One region of the Shewanella sp. S1-49-MNA-CIBAN-0167 genome, then DNA from elsewhere that is predicted to be linked to it. Evidence: predicted binding sites of a transcription regulator. Region 1 holds the regulator's gene; each other region holds the start of a gene.
What was found. Region 1 encodes LexA, which represses DNA repair genes until DNA is damaged. Its sites were predicted from a motif close to TACTGTATNNNNATACAGTA; they were not measured.
Positions count from the first base shown of each region.

Region 2: the regulator LexA is predicted to act here: its motif matches at 6,495-6,514, upstream of AAEZ00_RS07385 (LexA family protein).
Region 3: the regulator LexA is predicted to act here: its motif matches at 5,475-5,494, upstream of AAEZ00_RS01465 (DUF4007 family protein).

Region 1 is NZ_JBEOPO010000001.1:94,947-103,356, forward strand. It holds gene AAEZ00_RS00440 (cytochrome c oxidase subunit 3) at 1-583, opposite strand, end outside; gene AAEZ00_RS00445 (cytochrome c oxidase assembly protein) at 580-1,143, opposite strand; gene ctaD (cytochrome c oxidase subunit I) at 1,145-2,740, opposite strand; gene coxB (cytochrome c oxidase subunit II) at 2,750-4,351, opposite strand; gene AAEZ00_RS00460 (cell division inhibitor SulA) at 4,747-5,253, opposite strand; gene lexA (transcriptional repressor LexA) at 5,250-5,864, opposite strand; gene plsB (glycerol-3-phosphate 1-O-acyltransferase PlsB) at 6,129-8,410, shown strand, end outside.
Region 2 is NZ_JBEOPO010000012.1:18,597-27,006, reverse strand. It holds gene AAEZ00_RS07415 (hypothetical protein) at 1-174, shown strand, start outside; gene AAEZ00_RS07410 (M13 family metallopeptidase) at 366-2,435, opposite strand; gene AAEZ00_RS07405 (PqiC family protein) at 2,772-3,368, opposite strand; gene AAEZ00_RS07400 (MlaD family protein) at 3,373-4,356, opposite strand; gene AAEZ00_RS07395 (ABC transporter ATP-binding protein) at 4,353-5,120, opposite strand; gene AAEZ00_RS07390 (MlaE family ABC transporter permease) at 5,120-6,232, opposite strand; gene AAEZ00_RS07385 (LexA family protein) at 6,542-6,949, shown strand; gene AAEZ00_RS07380 (Y-family DNA polymerase) at 6,961-8,217, shown strand.
Region 3 is NZ_JBEOPO010000002.1:85,093-93,502, reverse strand. It holds gene AAEZ00_RS01480 (cysteine desulfurase family protein) at 1-136, shown strand, start outside; gene AAEZ00_RS01475 (phosphoadenosine phosphosulfate reductase family protein) at 148-1,044, opposite strand; gene AAEZ00_RS01470 (DEAD/DEAH box helicase family protein) at 1,037-4,444, opposite strand; gene AAEZ00_RS01465 (DUF4007 family protein) at 4,437-5,393, opposite strand; gene AAEZ00_RS01460 (DEAD/DEAH box helicase) at 5,653-7,305, shown strand; gene AAEZ00_RS01455 (ATP-binding protein) at 7,298-8,410, shown strand, end outside.

The sequences.
Region 1 (8,410 bases):
CCGTCAGCGCTAACCAGATGATCAAGGGTTTACGATTGGCTTTTTCGAGGTTGGTATGGGCAAAGTGTAATGTAACCGATGAGGTTAGCAGTATCATGGTGTTGATTAATGGCAAACCCGTCCACGGCATGGCTTCGGTTGCGGTACCATCAGGCGTTTTTACCAGTGGCCAAATAGCCTCAAAGGCAGGCCACAACACTTCATGAGTCATGGCATTATTTGATGCGCCCCCAAGCCAAGGCACTGAAATCATGCGTGCATAAAAGAGTGCGCCGAAAAATGCCCCAAAAAACATAATTTCAGAAAAAATAAACCAGCTCATTCCTTGTCTAAACGAACGATCCATTTGCGCTGAATACAATCCAGCCATGGACTCATCAATAACGGTTTTAAACCAGCCAAAAATCATAAAAATAATGACGGCCAAACCCGCGAGTAAAATGTAACCCCCAGAGGTTTTTTCTGTGGTTAATTGTTGTATATAATTGCCAGCACCAAACGCAATTAAAAATAAACCAATAGCACCTATTATCGGCCACGCACTTTGGGATGGTACATAATAAGGTTGATACTTTGTTGTCATTTTGCTGCTCCTTGCTCTATGTCGATCGCTTGTTTATCGGTGATGTCATAAAGGGTATAAGAGAGAGTCAATGTATTAATGGACGCTGGTAAATCAGGGTCCACGTAAAAAATCAGTGGTAATTCTGCTGTGGCAGACGCTGCTAAGGGTTGTTGATTAAAGCAAAAACATTCCGTTTTATTGAAGTACGCCGCCCCTTGGCCAGGCGATACCGAAGGGATCGCTTGGCCTACGGTGTCGCGTGAAGACAGGTTTTTAACCAAAAATTGTGCGTGAGTAAGCTCACCAGGATGCACGCTTATTTGGTTAACTTTAGGGCTAAATTCCCACGGCATATTTGATTGAACTTGGGTGACAAATTCAATGGTTACGGTTCGGCTTTTATCAACCACCACCGCTTCATAGCTGCTGGCACTATTTTGGGTTTTGCCATTTATACCCAATGTATCGCAGAGCACGTCATAAAGCGGTACCAGCGCAAAACCAAATCCAAACATACCAATTGATCCAGCAATCAGCATGATTAATAACTTACGATTTGATCTTGTTGGTTGCGTCATCTCATTTAATCTCCGGCGGAGTGGTAAACGAGTGATATGGCGCTGGACTGGCAATCGACCATTCTAAGCCTTCTGCTGCTTGCCAAGGATTATCTCCAGCGGGTTTGCCACCCTTAATGCATTTGAGTACCACCGCGAGGAAAATAAACTGAGATAAACCAAATGCGAACCCACCAATTGATACAATTTGATTTACATCGGCAAACTGTACAGCGTAATCTGGGATCCTTCTCGGCATGCCTGCTAAGCCTAAGAAATGCATCGGGAAAAATAGTACATTGACGGAGATAACCGAACACCAAAAATGCCATTTCCCTAAGGTTTCGTTGTACATATGACCGGTCCATTTGGGCAGCCAATAATATGCCGCTGCCATAATGGAAAATATCGCCCCTGTGACCAACACATAATGAAAATGAGCCACCACAAAGTAAGTGTCGTGATATTGGAAATCAGCAGGGGTAATTGCCAGCATCAGACCCGAAAACCCGCCAATGGTGAACAGGATGATAAACGCGACCGCAAAGAGCATCGGTGTTTCAAATGTCATCGAACCGCGCCACATGGTTGCCACCCAATTAAACACTTTCACCCCAGTAGGGACAGCAATTAACATGGTGCAATACATGAAAAATAGCTCTGCAAACACAGGCATACCCGTGGTAAACATATGATGTGCCCACACCAAGAATGACAGCACGGCAATGCTGGCAGTGGCATAAACCATAGAGGAATAACCAAACAATTTTTTACGACTAAAGGTCGGAACAATCGCCGAGATAATGCCGAATGACGGTAAAATCATGATGTAAACTTCAGGATGACCGAAGAACCAGAAAATATGCTGGAACATCACCGGATCGCCGCCACCTGCGGCATCAAAAAAGCTAGTACCGAAAAACTTATCGGTTAACACCATGGTGACCGCGCCCGCAAGCACTGGCATCACCGCAATCAGTAAAAATGCGGTAATAAGCCAAGTCCACACAAACAGCGGTAATTTCATCCATGTCATACCAGGGGCGCGCATATTGACTATGGTCACGATAACGTTAATGGCGCCCATTATCGAACTGATCCCCATCATATGAATGGCAAATACAAACAAAGCGGTGCTGTCAGGACTATAAGTGGTTGAGAGTGGGGCGTAGAATGTCCAACCAAAATTAGGACCACCACCTTCCATGAATAGCGAACCTAGTAACATGGAAAAGGCGAACGGTAAAATCCAAAAACTCCAGTTGTTCATCCGCGGTAGTGCCATGTCTGGCGCACCGATCATCATTGGAATTAACCAGTTAGCTAATCCAGTAAAAGCTGGCATTACCGCGCCAAAGACCATAATAAGACCATGAACTGTGGTCATCTGATTAAAAAAGTTAGGTTCGACTAGCTGTAATCCCGGCTGAAATAACTCAGCTCGAATGACCATAGCCATCGCACCGCCAGTTAGAAACATAATGAAACTAAACCATAAATACAGCGAGCCGATATCTTTATGGTTAGTGGTGAGTAGCCAGCGCATTAGCCCTTTCGGCGCTCCGTGATGATGATCATCATGAGCGGTAGCAATTGTATCGTGCGTTGTTGTGCTCATTGTTTTCCCCTACTGTCCATGGCTAGCGACATCGGCAGCTTGCACCGCCTCGTCAGAATTATTGCCCCACGCATTGCGCTCATAAGTAATCACTGCCGCCATTTTTTGAGGGCTGAGTTGACTACTAAATGCTTGCATTGCGGTGCCTGGTTTGCCGTGCATAACGATATCGATATGTCCGCTAACCGGTCCGCTAACGACAGGGCTGCCAATAAGTGAAGGGAAAGCGCCGGGTAAACCAGCGCCAGAGGCCTGGTGACATGCAGCACAAACAGTGGCATAAACCTGCTCACCTTCAGCGATTAATTGCTCCAAGGTTAAGGTGGGCAGATCTGCCGCTGCAACAACTTCAGGTGTCACAACCTTGGCAACGGCTTCTATAGCTTGAGTGGTTTTTTCTGTGGCCGCATCGGTAATGTCTGTCGTTGTTGCGGCAATGGTACTTGCTGCATCGGCTACGACCTCGATCGGCTCAGTGCTTGACGCGTTACTACTTGAGAAGTTACCCACATCAGCTGCTTGAACAACATCGCCACTGTTGTTGCCCCAAGCATTTCGCTCAAAGGTAATCACTGCGGCAATTTCTATGGCGCTAAGTTGCTTGGCAAAGGCTTGCATTGCGGTGCCTGGTTTACCGTTTAATACAATATTGAGGTGATCGTCAACAGGGCCTTTTATGATAGGACTGCCAATCAATGATGGGAATACACCGGGAAGACCCGCCCCATTAGGTTGGTGACAAGCGGCGCACCGCGCTATGTACACTTGCTCGCCCTGCGTGTTTAGTTCTTCAAGGGACAAGGTTTGTGACATTGATGCGGCTGCAGCGACTGCAGCATTATTGGCCAGTTGTTTTTGTTCAACTAACCAATTATCAAAATCAGTCTCCGATAAGGCTTGTACCACAATAGGCATAAATCCATGGTCTTTACCGCATAACTCAGCACATTGACCGCGATAAGTTCCAGGCTTATCAATACGAGTCCAGGCTTCGTTGATAAAGCCTGGGTTGGCATCTTTTTTAACCGCGAAAGCGGGTACCCACCATGAGTGGATAACATCATCAGATGTCATCAAGAAACGCACCTTTTGATTGATGGGCAGTACTAGCGGCTTATCGACTTCAAGGAGGTAATTTTCGCCTTTGGCCTCACGGCCATCAATTTGCTCTCTGGGGGTGGATAATGAGCTGTAAAATTCGATGTCTTTATCAAAATAGCTGTAGTGCCATTTCCACTGTGACCCAGTAATTTTGATGGTCAGATCGGCATCGCTGGGATCTTCCATGGCAATTAAGGTTTTAGTGGCTGGAATAGCCATTCCGATTAAGATAATGAAAGGGATGACGGTCCAAGCAATTTCCACTTTGGTACTTTCGTGAAAATTGGCCGCAACGGCACCTTTTGATTTGCGGTGATAAATCATCGAATAAATCATGATCCCAAACACCACTAACCCAATAGCACAACAGATGTAAAGAATCGTCATATGGAGGTCATAAACCTTACCACTGATATCCGTCACGCCTTGGGTCATGTTGAGGGGCATTTCTGTTGCCCCAAGCGGAAGTGCTACCCACACAACCAATAAAAAATACAACCATTGCTTCACAAGACTACTCCCCTGCTAATTGCAAAATAGCAACTACAAAGAAAAGTCACACAGTAAATCTCAGCTCTATGCAAACTCTTCGGTTCCCGAAAAAAGCTTGATGAACTCAAAGTACTCTGGTGGTTGTATACAGACTGTCTACGCTTTTATTGTTAGCTGTGCACCACGCTTGTACCTACGACTGAACTTATCAATTTCTATTTGGATTATTTGTCTGACAGTAATCTTGATTACTGTCATTTTATCCAATTAAAGATGAAGAATGTTTCATCCTTGTTAACCACATTACTTGTAGATTAAACATTGATCAAGATCACTTTGTTGGTAAATAGGCTAAAAAAAGATGAAAAAAAGCCCTGAATTCAATGCAGGGCTTGGTAATTAAGGATTTATGCTTAGTGAAATGAGCAAAAATTACCTGCTCCACTTGTTAATGTAGAGTTAACAAGTTGATGTTTGTGAGGTAAGTGAGCATTCACATCTTCAATTACCACGCCTAATGCTCGCGCGCTCTTAGCGACAATTTCCAATCGACGACTATCGCGAGCATCGAGTGAACTTGTCCAAGTAACCACTGCACTAGAAGTTCCGCTCGTGAGAGCTTTTTCCATGGCCCATAATGTTTCGACTTCATCTTTGGTGTGCACCAGTAAAATACGATCCATTCTCACTCCAGCACTGGCCAGCATATGCTTATAGCCTATGTGAGGTGGACTAATTAATACAATCCATCTGCCTTGTTGGCTCAACGTCGCCAGTTGGCTACACAATTGACTCAGTTCTGCTTCACCTTGGGTGACAGTTTGTAATGTTTGAATGGTTTGGTTGCCATGCAGATCTGTTTCAGTTAAATCTACCCATAAGCCTGGGTGACGTGGCGCTACGCCCATTAGTTTGTTCATGACCAATCTCCATTACGGATAACGCCAACTGCAAGCCCTTCGATGGTTAGGCTTTGGCAACTTAAATCTACTTTTATCGGGTTATAATCTTCATTTTCTGCATGCAGATAAATCATATTACCTTTTTGTTCGAATCGTTTTACGGTGACGTCATCATCAACACGCGCCACCACAACCTGACCATTACGCGCTTGTTGCATTTTATGTACAGCGAGCAAGTCGCCTTCTAAAATACCAATGTTTTTCATGCTATCACCACGAACCCGTAATAAAAAATCTGCGGCGGGTTTAAACATATTTGGGTCGACTTGATAATATTGTTCTACATGCTCTTGCGCCAAAATAGGCTCTCCAGCAGCAACTTGTCCAATGAGTGGCAGACCGATTTCAAGCTGTTCTTCATGAGGTAAACGAATACCTCTCGAGGTACCAGGTATGATCTCGATAAAACCTTTTTTGGCTAATGCTTTTAAATGCTCTTCGGCGGCATTAGCACTTTTAAAGCCAAGACGACTCGCAATTTCAGCACGAGTGGGTGGCATACCTGTTTCGGTGATATTGTTTTTAATTAAGTCTAAAATTTCTGCTTGGCGCGGCGTTAACGGTCTCATGATGGTTCCTGTCTTTTTATACAGTGACTGTCATTATATACAGTGTTTTTGTTCGTGCAAGTATTAACCAACTCTTTTTTGAATATTGTTGGTCAAGTATCATTCAACAACCTGTTTCTATTAGTTATTGTGTATTGATTGTCTGATGTTATTTCTGATAGTGAGAACTCAAGCGTAAAGATAAATCGGTCTGATAGTGTAAGCAGGCTGGTTTCTGGTATCCTATACGACAATATTACAGTGGCTTATGTTGCGAAAATAACCATGTCAAAACCAGATTCAATATTTTTACGAGCGTTAAAATGGATTCAAAAATCGATGGTACTCACGGTTGTTGTGCCACATGATCCTTTTGACGATCTTAATTTAGATCCATCTAAACCTCTGATTTATGTTATGAAAACAGAATCAATCAGTGATGCCGCTGCATTAAGCGAAATCACTGAGAGCTTTGGTATGCCCAGTCCATATGAGCCACTGCAATTGGATGGCCTCAAAGTATCACGCATCGTTTGTCTTGAAGGCCGCAAACCGCTTTTTGGTAAACGCGAAAGCGGTGAAAAATTTATTAATAGTTTTACCAGTCTGTTAGCGCTTCATCGTCAATGTCCTGAGTTAGATATTCAGTTGGTGCCTGTGAGCCTTTATTGGGGCCGTACACCGGGTAAAGAAGATGACAGCATGAAAGCGGCTTTTTTTGAAAGGGAAAACCCGACCTGGCTGCGAAAATGGCTAATGATTTTGTTTCTAGGTCGCCACAATTTTGTACAGTTTTCTAATGCATTATCGCTTCGTCTTATGGCTGATGAACACGGTACCGATAAAAGAATTGCTCACAAATTAATCCGTGTTGCGCGAGTGCATTTCCGCCGTCAACGCAAAGTGATGACAGGGCAGCAATTACCGAATCGGCAAGTGCTTTTTGCGTCGTTACTTAAATCTGATGCAATCAAGAAAGCCATTGAAGAAGAGTCGGTAAACAAAAAAGTATCTGTCGAGAAAGCCCGTGAAACCGCCATTGAATACCTTGATGAAATTGCCGCTGACTATTCTGATAGTTTTGTGCGCATTGCCGAGCGCTTCCTCACTTGGTTATGGAACAAATTATACAGTGGTATCAATATCAAAGGTGCAGAACAGATAAGGCAGTTACATCATGACGGCCATGAAATTGTCTATGTGCCTTGTCATCGTAGTCATATGGATTACTTACTGTTGTCATATATTTTGTATTATCAGGGTATGGTTCCACCGCACATTGCTGCCGGTATTAATCTTAACTTTTGGCCTGCTGGGCCTATGTTCCGTCGTGGCGGAGCATTCTTTATCCGTCGTAGTTTTAATGGAAAAAAACTCTATACCGCAGTATTTCGTGAATACTTAGATCAGTTATTTGCTAAGGGCTATTCGGTCGAGTATTTCACTGAAGGTGGTCGTTCTCGTACCGGGCGTTTGCTAGCGCCTAAAACCGGTATGTTAGCGATGACTATTAATAGTGTGTTACGTGGCATTGAACGCCCTGTGACCTTAGTGCCTGTGTATTTAGGTTATGACCATGTGATGGAAGTGGCCACTTACCATAAAGAATTAAGCGGTAAGAAAAAGAAAAAAGAATCTGTTTGGCAGTTATTTGGGGCTCTGCGTAAATTAGGCAATTTTGGCCAAGGTTATGTGAACTTTGGTGAGCCGATTAATTTACAACATTTCTTAAACGAGCAGGCGCCAGAATGGCGTAAAGAGATTGCGAACGATCCTGATCAGAAACCATCATGGTTTACCCCATCGGTCAACTTACTAGCCAATCGTGTAATGACCAATATCAACGGCGCTGCTGCGGCCAGCTCGGTGACATTGACCAGTTTAGTGTTATTGGCATCAGAGCAAAATGCATTAGAAAGAAGCCAGTTAGAACGTCAGCTTGATTTGTATTTAGCATTACTTAACACAGTGCCTTATACCCATTACGCATCCGTTGCAGAGGGTAATGGCAAGTCAATTGTTGATCATTGTCTGTCGTTAAATAAGTTTGTCAGTACTAAGGACCTTATTGGCGAGATAATTTCGGTTGATGAAAAAGTTGCTATTACCATGAGTTATTACCGTAATAATATTATTCATTTAATGGCATTACCTTCACTCATCGCCAGTTGTTTAGTGCACTATGATGTGTGCGATCGCACCCGAATCCATGCCATAGTGATGGATTTTTACCCATTACTTAAAGCTGAACTTTTTATGGGTATTGATGATGTTCCTAAACATGTAGATTGCATTTTAGACTTTATGGTTGAACAAGGTCTGTTGAGCGGTAGCGATCAGTTGGTGATCACGCCTCACCATATTACTCAAGTGTTACTGCTTGCTGAAACCATCAATGAGACGTTGCAACGCTATGCCATTATCTTTAATTTACTGGCGATAAATCCGGAGCTTGAGCGTTCAGGATTGGAAACCGATAGTCATATGTTAGCCCAACGTTTAGGGGCTCTACATGGCATTACCGCACCAGAATTTTATGATAAAAAGTTGTATAACACCTTGAGCGT
Region 2 (8,410 bases), on a different contig from region 1:
ATGAAACAAAACACGGTACCAGCACTGTATAAGGGGGTTAATTTAACGGGTGTATCCAAGGAAACTGCCTCGGACTTATTTATGAAAATACAAAGCTTCTCTACGGTTAAAGCTTATCAAGAGAAAATTATTCACCGACTTGTAAAGTGTGCAAACGATATTACCAGCAACTGATTAATCAAGCTGACTGTTTATCCAGGCCTTTATTGGCCTCTGTCATGAGTCACAAGGTTCCTGATATTTGTTTAAGTATTAGCGCAGAGTGTGATAATAAAAGGCCAGTCAGTAACTGACTGGCCTTTTTGTATTGTGACGGATGCTTGTTGCAACCGAGGCACGTTATTGCAGTTATTTACGTACTCAAACTACCAAATACGTACCCGTTGATCTTCAGGCAAGTACAACTTGTCATCTGGTTTAACATCAAAAGCTTTGTACCACGCATCGTGGTTACGTGGGGCGAGGGCGCGGTAACGACCGGGTGCATGAGTGCCTGCACGTAACTGAGTTAACATGCTTTGCTCGGTGCGTTTTTCTTTCCACACTTGAGCCCAGGCTAAAAAGAAGCGTTGATCGCCTGTAACGCCATCAATGACTGGGGCTTCTTTACCGTTTAAGCTTAACTTGTAAGCATGGTAAGCCATTGCGATGCCGCCCACGTCGCCGATGTTTTCACCTAGGCTGTTACGTCCGTTGACAAAGTTTTCTGGAATGGGCTCATATTTGCTGTATTGCTCAGCAAGCTTATCGGCTTTGGCATCAAAGGCGGCACGGTCTTCATCGGTCCACCAGTTACGTTGAATGCCATTCGCATCTGACTTAGAGCCTTGATCATCAAAACCATGACCCATTTCGTGACCAATTACTGCACCAATACTGCCATAGTTAACCGCGGCATCTGCGTTGGGATCAAAAAAGGGTGGTTGTAAAATAGCCGCAGGAAACACAATCTCATTAAATGAGCTGTTGTAATATGCATTCACCGTTTGCGGGGTCATACCCCAACGATTACGGTCGGTTTTTTGCAGTTCTTTCGCTACGCTGTCGGCTTGGAAGTATTGGCGTAAATTTTTAATGTCACCCACTAAATCATTTTTAGTTAGGGTTAAGCCATCAAATTGTTGCCATACATCTGGATAACCAATTTTAGGGTTAAATGCTGCTAGCTTAGCATGAGCATTAACTTTCGTATCATCGCCCATCCACTCTAAACCATCAATACGCTGACCCAATGCAGTGCGTAAGTTTTCGACTAATTCGGCCATTTGCTTTTTAGACGACTCAGGGAAATAACGCGATACAAACACTTTACCAATCGCAAAGCCTAATGATTGGGTGCCTGACATTTCTTCTACCGCGCGTTTCCAGCGAGGACGAGGTTGCTCTTGGCCAGTTAATTCTTTGCCATAAAAAGCAAAGTTAGTATTGAAAATGTCTTCTGACAGTAACCCTGCGTTATTAGTGACGGTGTGGAAGGTCAGATAGTCTTGCCATACGCTTAATGGCTGTTGGTTTATCAAGCCAATCATAGCCTTAACTGGCTCAGGCTCAGAGATATTGAGTTGTGGTACTTGGTAACCCGTTTGCGCAAAGTATAAATCCCAGTCAAATCCTGGGTATTGCTGAGCAAGATCTTCGCGTTTAACTTGGTTTAAGGTTAAGTCGCGATCACGGCGTTTTTCTCTAGGCCATTGGGCTTGTGCTATTTTAGTTTCGAGCACAAGAATGGCCTGGGCACGTTTTTCGCCGTCATTTATGCCAGCAAAAGCCAGCATTTTAGCGATATGATCCACATAAGCTTTGCGGATATTCACAAAGCGCTCACTCTCTTCTAAGTAGTATGAACGGTCAGGTAAACCTAAACCTCCGGCACCGAGAGTCATTTCATATTGATTAGGATCTAAACGGTTAAACCACATGCCTCCGTCAATCGGTGATGATGCACCGGTAAGCCAAGCCTCGCCGAAGACTTTAGTTAAGTCTTGAGTTGAGTTTATCGCGGCAATTTGATCTAAGGTACCTTTAATGGGCGTGATACCTAACTTATTGATGGTCTCGGTATCCATATAGGCATGATAAAAATCAGCAATTAATTGCTCTTCTGCAGTTAAGTCACTGCGACTGGCAATATCGTCAACAATCGCTTTGACTTGATGTTCACTGCGCTCAGCCAACGCATTAAAGGCGCCATAACGGGTTTTGTCGGCTGGCATGACAAAGTTGTCGTACCAAGTGCCACTTGAATACATAAAAAAGTCATCGCCAGGTTTAACCGCTTCATTACGCGCGGCTAAGTCTACCCCAAAAGTACCTAACTCTGCTTGAGCTGGTGCAGGTGAGGTCACGGTTGCAAGTTTAGTGTTATTTGTATCAGATACGCCACAACCCGTTAATAGTGCCGTTGTTAATCCAATCGCAATTAAGGATCTATTCATTGTTATCGTTTTCCTTAGCCAATGTGTTGACAGAATTATTTGCCAGGTTATCTTGAAAGATTGACAAAAAATGTCAATATTTGAATTGTTAGCAAATTTTAGTGACTGCAATATGAACATGGTTTTCACGCTTCAATAGCCAGCATGATGACGCTGATGGATAAGGTATAAGCGCTGACAATATTATCGGTGCCTCGCTAACGCTAACTAACCTCAGGTTATCTTTTGTTTCGTTGCATAGGTGATCCAGCGGCTACATACCATGCAATGAGTGACGTTGTCACAGCCTATTACTTTTTAATCAGAACTTAGTTAACCAGATCGTCATGCGGTCGCTTAATTAGGCAGTCGTTGCAGCGATTTATCAATTTCCTGAGCCAATTGAGCTAATAAATAGCTGTACGCGTTAACCAATTCAGCGGCTGTTGAGCCTGCCTCAGTCGTCGCCGCAAAATGTTGTCGTTCTATATGACGGTTTGATGGGATATCTATTAGTTCCCAATTAGCATTCATTCTGGCGTTGACGCCATCACGATTGAGACTGATGATTTTAATTTTTATGCTGTATTGAGGACGGTTATCTGCTCGCCAAGGAAACAATATCAAGTTACGACTGCGATCGCCTTGGCTAAGGTTAAGACGAATGACCCGACTAATGCCTTGGTCTAGTGGTTCAGCCCAATAGCTATTGGTGAATCTTTGCAAACTGCCATCTTCCCGCTGGTACACCACCTGAGTGAAGTTAAGATACTCAGCAATCTCGACTGGCCCAATACCAATATCACGATCTAAGCGTGTACTGCCCGCTTCAATTTGGCTGGGGATAGCCGTGAGCACAAAATACTGTTTCGTGGGTGAGCTTTGGCAGCCAAAAAGCAGACTAAGCGCAAGTAGGCAGGCTCCCCAATGAATTGACCACGACCCAAATTTCATGACGTTATTCTCCTAAAGGTATGGTTTTTTTGCCGCGGATGATGGCCTCAGGCTGTTCATCTAAGGTTTCGCTCAAACTGCGTAGTGATCGCGCGGCGCGGTGAATTTCTTCTAGCGTGTTATCTAACTTGATTAATAGCGGCGAATCTTGAGCAAGTGAATTACCCGCTTGGGATGTGAGCTGATTAATGCTTAATAATGTCTCGCGTAATGCCGTCAAACTGTGATCAAGTGATTGAATAACCTTAGGTTCATCTTGGTTCAATTGGACAAGTAGATTATCCAGTTTGACCAGAACTTCAGCACTATGTTGTCCTAACGTAGCCTGAGTCGTATCGATGTGAACAGCGGTGTTTTTGACTGCGTTAGCCGCACTGTCAAAGCTTTCCAGTGCCTGTTGTATTTGTCCGCTGGCAGCTATGTCGCTGAGTTGTTGGGCCAAATTATCAACATTATTGACTAAGCTTTTAAGGTTCAAAGATTGCAAATCTTTTGACAAGGATTCGAAATCAGTTTCTATGGTTGGCAGCTCTAATATGGCGTTGTTTCCACCATGAAACTGAGGCACAGTACTGGGATAAAAATCTAACTCAACATAGAGCAGCCCAGTTAATAAACTCTGATAATTCAACTGGGCACGTAAACCGTTATCGATGGCGTGGAAGAAAAACTCTTCGCCCACTTGAATACCCTTTAGATTGATGCGTTTCAACAACAAATTAGCATGAACAGCGGCGGTAATACCTTGGCTATTGTTATTGGGGAAATCGATACTGATATCGCTTATTTCACCGATCACAACCCCTTTTAACTTCACGGGGGCGCCCACCTGAAGCCCTTGGATTGAGTTGTTGAAAAACATCACTACGGGGGCTTTTTCGGCAAATATCCGTCCTCCAGAAAAGAATAACAGTGCAATAAACACTAAGATAATAGCGCCCAGAATAAAGGCACCAATCGCAAGAGGAAGTCGCTGGCTTTTACTCATGATGCCTCCACTTTGTCAGCACGATTGAGAAATTGTCGCACCCGAGGTTGGCTGCTGTTAAGTTTTAATTCTCTCGGATCGCCACAGTCGAGCATGGTATTGGTTTGATTATCCAGATACACACAGCGGGTGCCGATTGACAATATACTGGGCAGCTCGTGCGACACGATAATCACGGTCGAATCGAGTGCTTGGCAGATTTGCACTATTAAATGATCTAAGCGCATACAACTAATGGGGTCTAATCCTGCAGAGGGTTCATCAAAAAACAACAATTGTGGATCCAGTGCAATCGCGCGCGCCAACCCTGCGCGTTTGTGCATGCCGCCACTTAACTCGGCAGGATAAAATTTCTCGAACCCGGCTAAGCCAACTAATGCAAGTTTATAGGCCACGGCTTCAGCGATTTGCCGCTCCGAAAGGTCGGTATACAGTTGCAGCGGTAAAGCGACATTCTCAGCAAGTGACATACTGGAAAACAACGCCCCAGTTTGAAAGGTAATGCCCCAGTCTTTAAGCATAGCCACTTGCGCCGGTTCATCTGCGTCATAAAAGTTTTTACCTTGATAGCGTACTTCGCCCTTGAGCGGAGTTAACAGTCCTACCATTGATTTAAGCAAGGTCGTTTTGCCGCAACCACTTCCGCCAATGACAAAAAAGATATCATTCTTGTGAATGTCGAAGGTTAACTGTCGTTGCACTTCGGTAGTGCCATAACCGACACAAAGATTGCGAACACTGATAAAGGCATCATCAAGCATCATTAGATCCCTAATTTATCGAACAAAATATTAAGCGCGGCGTCAGAGACCACAAGAAAGACAATCGCCTTAACCACAGCGTTGGTGGTGGCTAAACCAACGGCATTAGAATCTCGACCGCAAAGAAGGCCTGCCTGACAACCCGCTATAGCAATCAGAAAGCCAAAAATGAGGCTTTTTATCAAACCGGTGGAAATGTCTACCCAATCGATCGCAATCTGGGTTTGCAAAATATATTGGGTGTAACTTACGCCCATGCCATTGGCAACAATCGCACCGCCGATCATGCCGATCACATCTGAATAAATACACATCAGTGGCATAATAAAAATCAATGCCAATAATCGAGGTAAAACCAGGAATTCCATGGTCGAAATGCCCATTACGCGCAGAGCATCAATTTCTTCATTGACCTGCATTGTGCCTAATTGCGCAGCATAAGCAGCCCCTGTTCTGCCAGCCATTATAACGCCTGTCATGAGCGCGCCCATTTCACGCACCATCCCGATAGCCACTAAATTTGCAACATACACCTGAGCCCCTAATTGCCGCAGCTGTACCGAGCCTAAATAGGCCAATATCATTCCCACAAGCAGGCTAATTAAGGTGACAATAGCCAGTCCTTTAGGTCCCGCTTGTTCTATAAAAAACACGATATCACTGCGACGAGTACTGGCTTTGCCTCTGAACCAACGACCCAATGCCAGTGAACTCTCGCCAACAAACACTAATCCGTCGTGTACTTGTAAACCTTGCACAATAAGCCAGCTACGTAAGGCTGCTAATAATCCGCCAATGGCAGCATCATTGGTTGCTTGATAAACAGGAACGTCGGTAGCAAGTTGTAGTAATTGCTGTAATCCTTGTGGGGTGTCTTTTACATTTAAGGCGATTTGTTGTTGTTCACACCAACGTGACAATTGTAATAAGGCAATGGCGAGACTTGAGTCCCAGTGCGACAACTCTGTGGTGATTAATGTGACGGAATGACAAACAGAGGGTAGCGTAGCGCAAATATCCGCGCCCAGTGGCGCTTGGCCCAATTGCCAATCACCCGTAAGATGCAGTGAACAGTTATCATCTTGCATATCAATGTGGAATGTAGCGAGTGTCATACTAGACCCCGAGCAAAGGGAAAAATAATGCTATTGGTTACGCTATACACGAACTAGGTTAATTCTTGTACTGATGATCAGTGTAGACCAATCACTCTGATTATATTTTGACCTTGAACATATTCTTTCATAAACAACAGATAAGGTTGCCGTGTAGCGGCGTCTAAAGTTCAATAAAAACCACTCCAATGCTTGAAAAGCACAGGGCATGGCGCAAGAAAAAATAAATAAACTTGCACCAACTAAATTTAGCGGTAAGATGTACTGTGTTTTTATACAGTACACGTTATAAGTGTGCGAGGTTGTCATATGCGCATTATTCCTATTGCAGCGAGTGCCGGTATTACTGGCTTTGAAAGCCCTGCAGCCGAATACCTTCAATTAGGCTTAAGTCTTGATGAGATATTAATCCAGCATCCCAGTTCGACTTTTCTTGGCTTAGCCCAGGGCGAGTCGATGCAAGGAGTGGGGATCTTCGATGGCGATTTATTGATTGTCGATCGCCATGAAACCGCGAAAAGCGGCGATGTGATTGTGGCTAATTTTAATGGTGAATTTGTGTGTAAAATTCTCGACATGCCACGGCGAATGCTAGTGTCATCGAATGAGCAATATTTACCAGTGACCATCTGCGACTATGATGATTTTAGTATTGAAGGCGTGGTGACCCGCTCAATTCGTTGTCATCGTCAAAGCCCACTGCTTGTAAGCAAATAAGAGTAGGTAAAATGTTTGCCTTAGTCGATGCCAATGCTTTTTATTGCAGTGCTGAACAGGTGTTTCGTCCTGATTGGCGTGGTAGACCGATGATTGTGCTCAGCAATAATGATGGCTGTATTGTGGCCGCTAATCGACATGCAAAAGAGGCTGGCATTCAAAAGTTTTTACCTTATTTTCAAGTTAAAGCCTTATGCGCCCAGCGCAATGTCATCGTTTGCTCATCTAATTATGAATTGTATGCCGATTTATCGGCAAAGATGATGGCAATAATAGGCCGTTTTGCCCCAGAGCAGCATGTGTATTCGATTGATGAAAGCTTTCTGTCTTTTAAGCATTGTTATCCCGCGATCAAATGCCTGCATACCCAAGGTCAGTTAATCCGCCGCGCGGTTTGGAAAGAAGCGCGCCTACCTGTTTGTGTTGGCATAGCCGAAACCTTGACCTTGGCTAAAATTGCTAATCACGCCGCTAAAAAAATCCAGGGATACCAAGGTGTGTGCGTTATCGAGACTATGCAGCAACGTACCGACATTTTAAAACAGTTGGCGGTTGCAGAAGTATGGGGAATTGGCAGGAAGATGAGTAACAAGCTTGCGTTAATCAATATTCGCAGCGCATTTGATCTCGCCTCTATGCCGCCCAGTCTTGCGAGAAAGCAGTTTAGTATTGAAATAGAGCGTACGGTGCGCGAGCTTAACGGCCAAGTGTGTAAACAATGGGATGAGGCGAGGGCTGATAAAAAGCAAATTTTCTCCACCCGCAGTGTGGGCGAGCGCATCACCGATTATGAGTCATTATTACAAGCGTTAAGTAAGCATGTTGGTATTGCGGCGCTCAAAGCGCGTCAGCAAGACTCCCATTGTAAAACCATGTTGCTGTTTGCGAGTAATTCCCCCCATGACGAACAGCCAGTAAGTTATAAAGTCATCGTACATTTTCCATGCCCAACCCATTGCAGCGTTGAGCTCACCAAAGCTATGACCCACGCTGCTCCAAGGCTATTTCGTCAAGGAGTACGCTATTACAAAATAGGCGTGGGCCTAGTTGATTTAGCCAGCGAGAAGCATTTTCAATTTGATTTATTTAATACCGCTAAGGTCACCCATGCGCTAATGCACACGCTAGATGGCATCAACCAACGCTACGGTCGCGACACTGTGTTTCTGGCCGCACAAGGGATAGAGCAAAAGTGGGCCATGCGCCGTGATTTACTAACACCTCAATATTCGACCCAATGGAAATGCTTGCCAAAGATAAAATGCTAAGGGGTTTTATTGGTTTTTTTATTCGTTTTTCATGATTAATGCCACTACAGAGCGAATAATCGCCCCGCTATTTTTATCGCAATAAGGTCAAGGGCACTAATGATTGTCAGTCAGATGTTTAGATAATTGATGTCGATATAAATAGTGCAACAGATCACAAACCCTAAATTAAAGCTGGCATATGCCATAAATA
Region 3 (8,410 bases), on a different contig from region 1:
AGCTTCACATGTATTAACATCTTTAGGTTTAACGCGTGAACAAGCTGAAGATACTATTAGACTTAGTTTTCCACTTGATGTGACGTTTGAACAAATAGATACATTTATTAAAGCTGTAAAAAAAGCGACTAGATAGTCGCTTTTTATTTATTTGTAGCAGGTGACACAAGCTCCACCACCTTCGGCTTCATCGTATATGTCGTCTAGTTCCCCAAAATCACATACACCACCAAAATCACCTAACAAAGCATTGCTACGTTTCTTTTTATTAAAACGAGCAACTTTTTTCTCATGGTTTTCAATGATGCGTTTTTGTACTTCTGGATCTTCTAAAGTTTCAAGAGGTTGACCTTGGCCCATCCAATAAAAGCGCTCACCGGTAGTACTATTACTATCATCACCTTTCTCAAAAGCTTTCGCTTCTTCAAATAAAGTAGGGTGCTTTTCCATCAGCTTTACCCATTCAATTTTTCGCTGATAGAAGCAAAAAGTACAACCCGAACGTGAACGCCACTTGTAATATTCAGGAAGATCTAACCCATTACGTTGAAGGATATTTTCAATATCACTTCTAACAATGCCATGTTTTCTGAAAGGGAATACAGACTCAATAGGTTTCTCTATGGTCATGTATCCCGTTCTTTCAGGCTCGTCAGCTCGAATTCCGACGTAGTTTTTAATCTTATAACCGTCTTTAATAAAACTATCTAACCATTGCTCAAATGGTTTTAGTTTCATTTGCACGGTACACCAGCGATCACGTTGTGAGGGCAGGTAGTTACCGTGCTCTTTTAGCAAGTGTGCAAAGTCTTTTTCGCCACGACCTTCAATATTGTTTAATGATCGTGCATTTAAACGGTGAATATAACCCAGTTTTTCTTCAAGTTTATCAATAAACTCGTTGGTTTCTGGTAGCTCGTAGCCGGTATCAGTAAAGAAGTATTCAACTTCTAATTCGGGATACGTTTCTTTGACAAATAATGCTAAGGCGCTACTGTCTTTGCCGCCAGACAACCCTAGAACATGTTTAACTTTTTCAGTCATTAACAACCTCTGTTACGCTTTCACTTTGTTCCATCAAATTTGTTAGCATGTTAGTTAAAGCGGCCAATTGTTTCTCTTTAGATAAATCAGAGAAAGACGACTTTATTTTTTCTACAACTTGCAAAACGTCGCTATCCATTTCTAAATCGTACTGTATAAATCCACCAAATTCTTGATGCTTACCTTCACTATTGGTAGTGATGAATGCCAGAGGTTTTGAACTACCTTTGGTTTGTAAATTACCAAATGACTCAATACGTCTGAATTGAACACATAAATTTTGCAGTTCATCTAAGCCGTTACGCAGATGTTTGTCGGTCCAATTTCGTTCAGGAGCACCCGTTGCAAGATTAATAACAAATTCAAATTTACTCGGATTATTAATGCACTGACCTATTCGTTTAGCGAGCTCTTTGACATTAGGTCGCTTGGCTATGCCCTCAACAAATTTACAACGTGTTTTGAGATTGTTATTAAATTCTTCACCTAACGTCTCAATGATTATTTGTTTGAATCCATTATATAAAATATCATTTTGAGCGCTTAAATCTTCAATTGCAGTTCTCAGTTTATAACCCAATTGATCTTCTAAAGCAGGGTCGTTTTTGTCAAAACCAAACACAGCAGGCAAATCTTCTAAGATAAGTTTAAAAGGATCGCTAGCGCCAATGACTTTGTTTCTAAAGTCTCTTGCTTCTTTAGTTAATCCATTTTGTTGGCTACCACTAAAGCTCTCTCCACTAGTTTTTTTAACCCAAGATGGTAGCTTATGGACTATTCCAACAATGTGTTTTGCTATATTCAAAATAGCACTGTCAGTCTTAGTATTTCCAATTGTAGCTTGAGCTAAATTATCTAACAAATGACTCTGAATATCTGATATTTCAAAATATCGTACCGCAGCTTCATGTGGGTGCTTATAGATTTTATTAACCAATTCCTCATCTAATTCAGGAATAAAAATAAACTGATTAGTAGAATCCCAATCATAAAAAGCGATTTGTCCTTCAAGTGACTTTAACAGCGCTAATCCATAGATGCGACAAAGCCCAGTTGTTAAGCCAAAAGGTGGCAACATCCAACGTTCATATAATTGTGCGATGGATACATGTGCTGTGGTTGAATTCTTTTTTATAAAAGCAAAACCATCTTGCCAAAGTGCATACATCTTTGGATTAGCATCTATGGTTTCTTTACTCCATGTTTTGGGAAATAAATAACCCTCAGGAGTATAATTATGCCAACCCTTGCTCTTTAAACACGATAGATATAAGCCTTTCTCTGGAGGGAAGCTATTTTCATCGAAGCCTAAATCTTTTTGGTCCCCATTTACAAACATTGCATTCATCAATTTACGAATTGCACTGTTTGCACTACCAGAAGGTTTAGAGCGGTTAACTAACTCATTAATTACAATTGGTGCTTTGTGATAGATTTCTTCTGCAATTACAGACGCCAATGAAGTCAGAGGAGATGAGGGGGGTAATGGATTATTCCAATGCGTCCACTGTGCATTTTTGTAGATATGTTGCAGTTCTTTTTCTACATTTTGTTGTGCAAAGATGATGCGGTTTTCTAACTCGTTCTTGGCGATCAAGTCATGTGTAATTTTCTGCTCATCTTTAAGGATTTGCTTAAGTGCGATCAGCTCAATGGCCGCTGTTTGTAGAATACTAAAATCGTCATACTCACCGATAACGCAATGACCTAATTTTTCTGGATTTGATGCAATTTCTTTAAACATTTGCGTCACAGCGGGTGATACCGATAAAACAAACGTAAGGAAAGCCTCGCCTGTTTTCGGTTCAGTATTGAGCTGTTCAAGTAAAGATTTTTCGACTTTATTGATGAGCTTAGTTGTTGCCCATCTCATCGTGCCAGTTTTGTGATAGTGTGCCGTCGCTAATATATTTTGCGGCAAATCACAAACCGTTGTCCAATCAACACCTTGACTAACTGCTTCGACACGCTCACTTATCAATGTGTTGATATCGATATCACTACCTTGGAAAACAAATAAAGCATCATGTTTCTGTCGGTAAATAATGACAGTCCATGTTTGTAAATCATCTAATGCAGCAACAATTTCACTATTTTTAAACCCACGAGACACAAAATAGTGTTTTATGAAATCTTTCTTTGCATGAAGCTGATGATGAAATCCAAAAATAGTTAATAGTGCAATAACTTTCGTTATTGAAACATGAAGATCACTACCTTTTTGCTCCGCACGATATATAGCATCACAACCTTCCAACCATGCTTTACTATCATGCGATGTCACAATTAAGTGATGCAAATTATGGTGAAGGTAATCCCAATACATTTCTGGCCTGTATAAAACTAGGTCATCTTGAGGTTGTGTATAGTTATCTTCTAGAAACTCACGAAAACCATACTTCTCATGTGATGCGAGAAAACCGAATAAGCTACGCTCATTTTGTGAAAAACGGCGTCTTGAAACAGGACCTAGAAGTAAACTAACAATAGGATCAAGTGGTAGAGTATTGGTTAATGCATCAACATTTCGATGTTGACTAGCGAAAGCACTACTGACAGCATTGACTAACTTTGCATACTTGTTTTCTATTTTTGATGAAATTTCAGCTGAGCGAGTTATGGAGTCACCAACGAGGATTAATGATTCGTCAATTGATGGATTAAAACTTAGATCTCGATAGCGTCCCTGAACTTTGCTCCATTCTTGCTGCGTTTTTGCATCTTTATTTTTAGCGTAATCAGAAAACGCTTGATGTAAGAAACCTATCATCAACACAGGACGACTAGCTTGTTGTACTACGTCAGCTAATGCTTGAAATAAATGCAAATCTTTATTAGCGCGTGATTGATAATCTAAAGCCTTACCCATTTCATCTAGTAAGATTAATACGCCATCACCATTGCTTTGCGTTGAAGAAAGAACCTGTTTAATTTCAGAAAGACATTCATCATCATTTAAGTCTGTAATTTTATTCACATCGTGAGTTATACCAAGTGCAATATACAAACTTAGTAAAATACTGTTTGCTGGCGATTCTAAACCACAAACATGCTTAACTGTTTTCCAACCAATGTTGATTGCAAATCGTTTCTGAAATTCGGACGAGAGGATCGGCGATGATTGTAACTTTTCGGTAGCGTAATCGCGTAACTTAGTATCAGTAGACAATAAACATGATAAAAACAACGCGACTGTAGATTTACCTGAACCATAAGGCCCTGTAATGGTATATACCCTTTGTGCATTAGCATCGTATTCGCGACTGACGGTATCAAGCACATTAACGGCGGTACCATGAAGAATAAAATCGTCAATAAAGGACCGTAAATCTTCGCTATCACCATCAATACGGGTAGAGCTTTTATAACGTTGGTTGATAGTTATGAGTGATTCAGTCATTTTTAGTGCCATAATATTGATTCAAATAGTGAGTGCTATTGGTCTTTGCATATTCAGAAACGTTGACTTGCCTTAATCCTAATGAATCGACCCATGAAATATTGTTGTCAGTAAAGCCCTGAACTTCATCGAGTTTTTGACCTAATCCTGATTCAGACAACCGGAATATCCGACCGGGTGAGCAGGGTTTACTCAATAATGAGTCGAAATCAACAGTGCTGACTTTAGAATCTACAGTTTCAGTTTTAAAAAACTCAAGCAGGGCATAAGTAAATATTTCGATCGGCAGTTCAGGACGTTCAGCGAGGTTACTAATGTAAAAACCGCCACCGTTATCTTGTATCAAATTTAATTCAGACAAAGGTGAAATAAAATGGTCTTCATCTATGTTGATACTTTTTTTCGATGGAGTAGCTTTGAGCTTTTTACTATAGGTATTCAAAAAGCAGTCAATATCTTTCTTTATAGTAGAAATATTACCCAGCTCACTATCAACGAGTTTTTTTGCATCTTCAAAACAATCAGCGATGAGCTTTGTTTTTTCAAAATGTTGCACATTTGCGAAATTAAAAAAGTAACGGTAAGCCGTCAAATGTTCAACATTAAAATTTAACCAGAAATGAACTAACCAAATTGAGCCAGGCAGTTCTAGGTAAGGGTCTCTTCCATCCTCTAAGCTTTCACCACCAAAAAGATATTCGCCATTTTGTGACACAGAATGAGTAAATGAATTATTTGATCGTTCAGAATGAATCACGTTAGAAGCTTCAGCCCAATACTGAATAGCTTTAACCATATTTTTACCAACACCAAGTTCGACTATCGATTGACGAATGCTGTCTTCATCAGAACTTGAGAATTTACCATTTGAATTCAAATGATTAACTGCCTTGAATAGCCATCCATAGCGCAGAGGGAAAGTGTCATGACCTGTAAACTTAGCTTTCATCGCTTATTAGTGCCTCTGGAGAAATTGTCCAGAGGCGATACTAGCCTGATTTTCAAAATAACGAAAGAACTTTATCCTAAAGACTGTTCATTTGTACAGTGCATTTTTTAAAATATTTTTTTTTATTGTAGTAAACTAGTCAATACGGTAAATTCATGAATACAATGAACAATTATGTTGTTTTTTTGTTATAAGGGATCTTGTTTTAATCGACAAGGAATTGATTTAGCAGCTAGCTGCCGAAGAATAAAGGATTGTAATGCTAAGTAAGATTTTATCAAACTTTTCAGAAGACGAACTGTTAAGTTTTTTGCCTAAAGAGTCGATTCGATTTGCGCTTGATTTAGATGAGATAGACAACCAGATAAATGAAAATGCAAATTACAATAAAAAAAGTCTTGCTACAGTAGTTGCAAATGTAAAGCAAATCGATTTTGTTTTTGATGATAAGCTGCGTAAAAAATTGATTGAGAGGTTATCCCCCAATTTATTACTAGATTTATTCCCAGATTTTAATGTCACACCTACTCAAATAACACCTAAATACTATGATGCAGCGATTAGCTGGGCTGAACAAAACCAATTTGAATTCGCCCAAAAAATTGGCTTGTCTGACGTTTATCAGAGTCGACTTCAACAAAATGTAGATTTCACAAATATTTCTCGAATAGAACCCAATTATCCTCTATATCCCTATCAACAAGACATATCAAATCAAGTGCTTAATGAGTTTGATAACAATCATAAACGCGTTCTTCTTCATTTGCCTACGGGTTCAGGAAAAACAAGAACGGCAATGAATATTGCTGCTGAACACTTACGGCAATCTAATAAACATGTTGTTTTATGGTTAGCTGATAGAGAAGAGCTTTGTTCACAAGCTTATGCTGAATTTTCAACGGCATGGCAATCTCTTGGGAATAGAGCTACGACGTTATATGGATTTTATTCCAATTCCGATGAAAGTTTAGGAGGTATTGATTCAGGCTTTGTTGTGGCTGGACTGCACAAGTTTTTAAGTTTACGAAAAAACGACTCTCGACAGTTAAAACTATTATACAAAGAATTATGTAAAAAGGTGACCTTGGTAATTTTTGATGAAGCACATAAGGCCATAGCCCCAAAGTTTCAAGAAGTGGTAGATGATTTTATTGGTGATGAAAACTTCCATGCAAACTTATTAGGATTAACAGCTACACCAGGACGTAGTTATTCTGCCGATGGCCTATCGGAGGAAGACGAACGTTTATCAAATTTTTTTAATAATAATAAAGTTTCAATGAGAATTTCAGGATATTTGTCACCTATTGATTATTTAGTCGATAAAGGTTATTTAGCCAAAGCCAATTTTAAATCACTAAATTATGATTCATCAGCTATCTCTGCTTATGAATTAAGAGATGCTGGCGGTATTGAAACCATGAAAACACTAGCAAATAACATGAGTCGTAATAGACAAATTATTCAAACCATAATTGACGAATGTAATAATGGTGCACAAATAATAGTCTTTGCATGCACCGTGGAGCATGGCATCAATCTAGCGTCAGCTCTTGCCTACAAAGGCGTGAAGGCTGCTTCAATAGACAGTAAAAATGACACAACAGAAAGTCGACGAGCAAAAATTCAACAATATAAAAGTGGTGCTATTCAGGTGCTTGTTAACTTTAATGTATTAACTGCTGGTTTTGATGCACCAAAGACAAACGTTACTATTATAGCTAAGCCTATGAACTCTCTTGTTCAATATCTTCAAATGGCGGGACGTGCCATGAGGGGGTATAAAAGTGGTGGCAATAAAGAGTGCAACATTTATACAGTCATGGACAATATCCCAGAATTCCAAAGCGTAAGTATTGCGTTTAGCTATTGGAACGATATGTGGGTAGATAAGGAAGAACAAGATGAGTAATAGATTTTTAAGTGCAGAAACCGTGATTGAGTCTTTACGGGACAACGGATACAACAATACAGCTTATGCACTTGCCGAATTAATCGATAATAGTTTGCAGGCGACGGCTACAAGAGTTGAAGTAGGATTTATTGAAACTCAGCATAGTGAACGTAAGAACTATAGTGTCACAGAAATCTCGCTATGGGATAATGGTGTTGGCATGGATATTGACACCCTTCGAATTGCAATGCAATTCGGTGGTGGAAGTCATAGAAAAGATAGTGCTGGTATGGGAAAATTTGGTATGGGTCTACCGAATTCTTCTATCTCTCAGTGCAAACGAGTTGAGGTATGGAGTTGGCAAGGTGGTGGCAATCCACATTATACCTATCTTGATGTTGACGAGATGAAAAGTGGTTCACTTGAAACCATTCCAGAACCAAAAGAATTAGCAATCCCAATTCAATATGAAAAAGCTTTTTTTAGTAAAAGACCTGATTCTGGTACATTAATTATTTGGTCTAAACTTGATCGATTAAGCTGGAAAACAGGTAAATCAATTTATCGCCATTGTGAGCACCTTGTTGGCCGTATGTATCGTAATTTCATAAGTGATGAAAATATTAAGATTGAAAGCATTACATATAGAAAAGCAGGTATTGATAGATTGGATGTATGGGATCGTGATACTTTTAAAGCAAATGATCCTATGTACCTCAAGAAAAATACTTCACTATCTGAATTGCCTGGCCATTATAAAAATGAAGCTTTTTTTGAACAAATGGACCAGGAGATTATCTCCGTTGAGTATTTAGATGATAATGGAGATCCTAAACGTGATGACGTTACGATTACAACATCTATGGTAAAAAGAAATATCTCCAATTACATTTTGAAAGAGACTGTAGGTAAACTTGGTGGGACTGTTTGGGGGAAACATTGTAGTAAAAATGTCGGTGTTTCAATTGTAAGAGCTAATAGAGAACTTGTTATTCGAGACTCATTTTTAACGTCAGCATTGCGCGAAAGCAAAGGTAGATTTATTGGCATAGAAGTGTCTTTTCCTCCTAATTTAGATTCTGTTTTTGGTGTAACTAACAACAAACAAGATGCTGTAAGACTA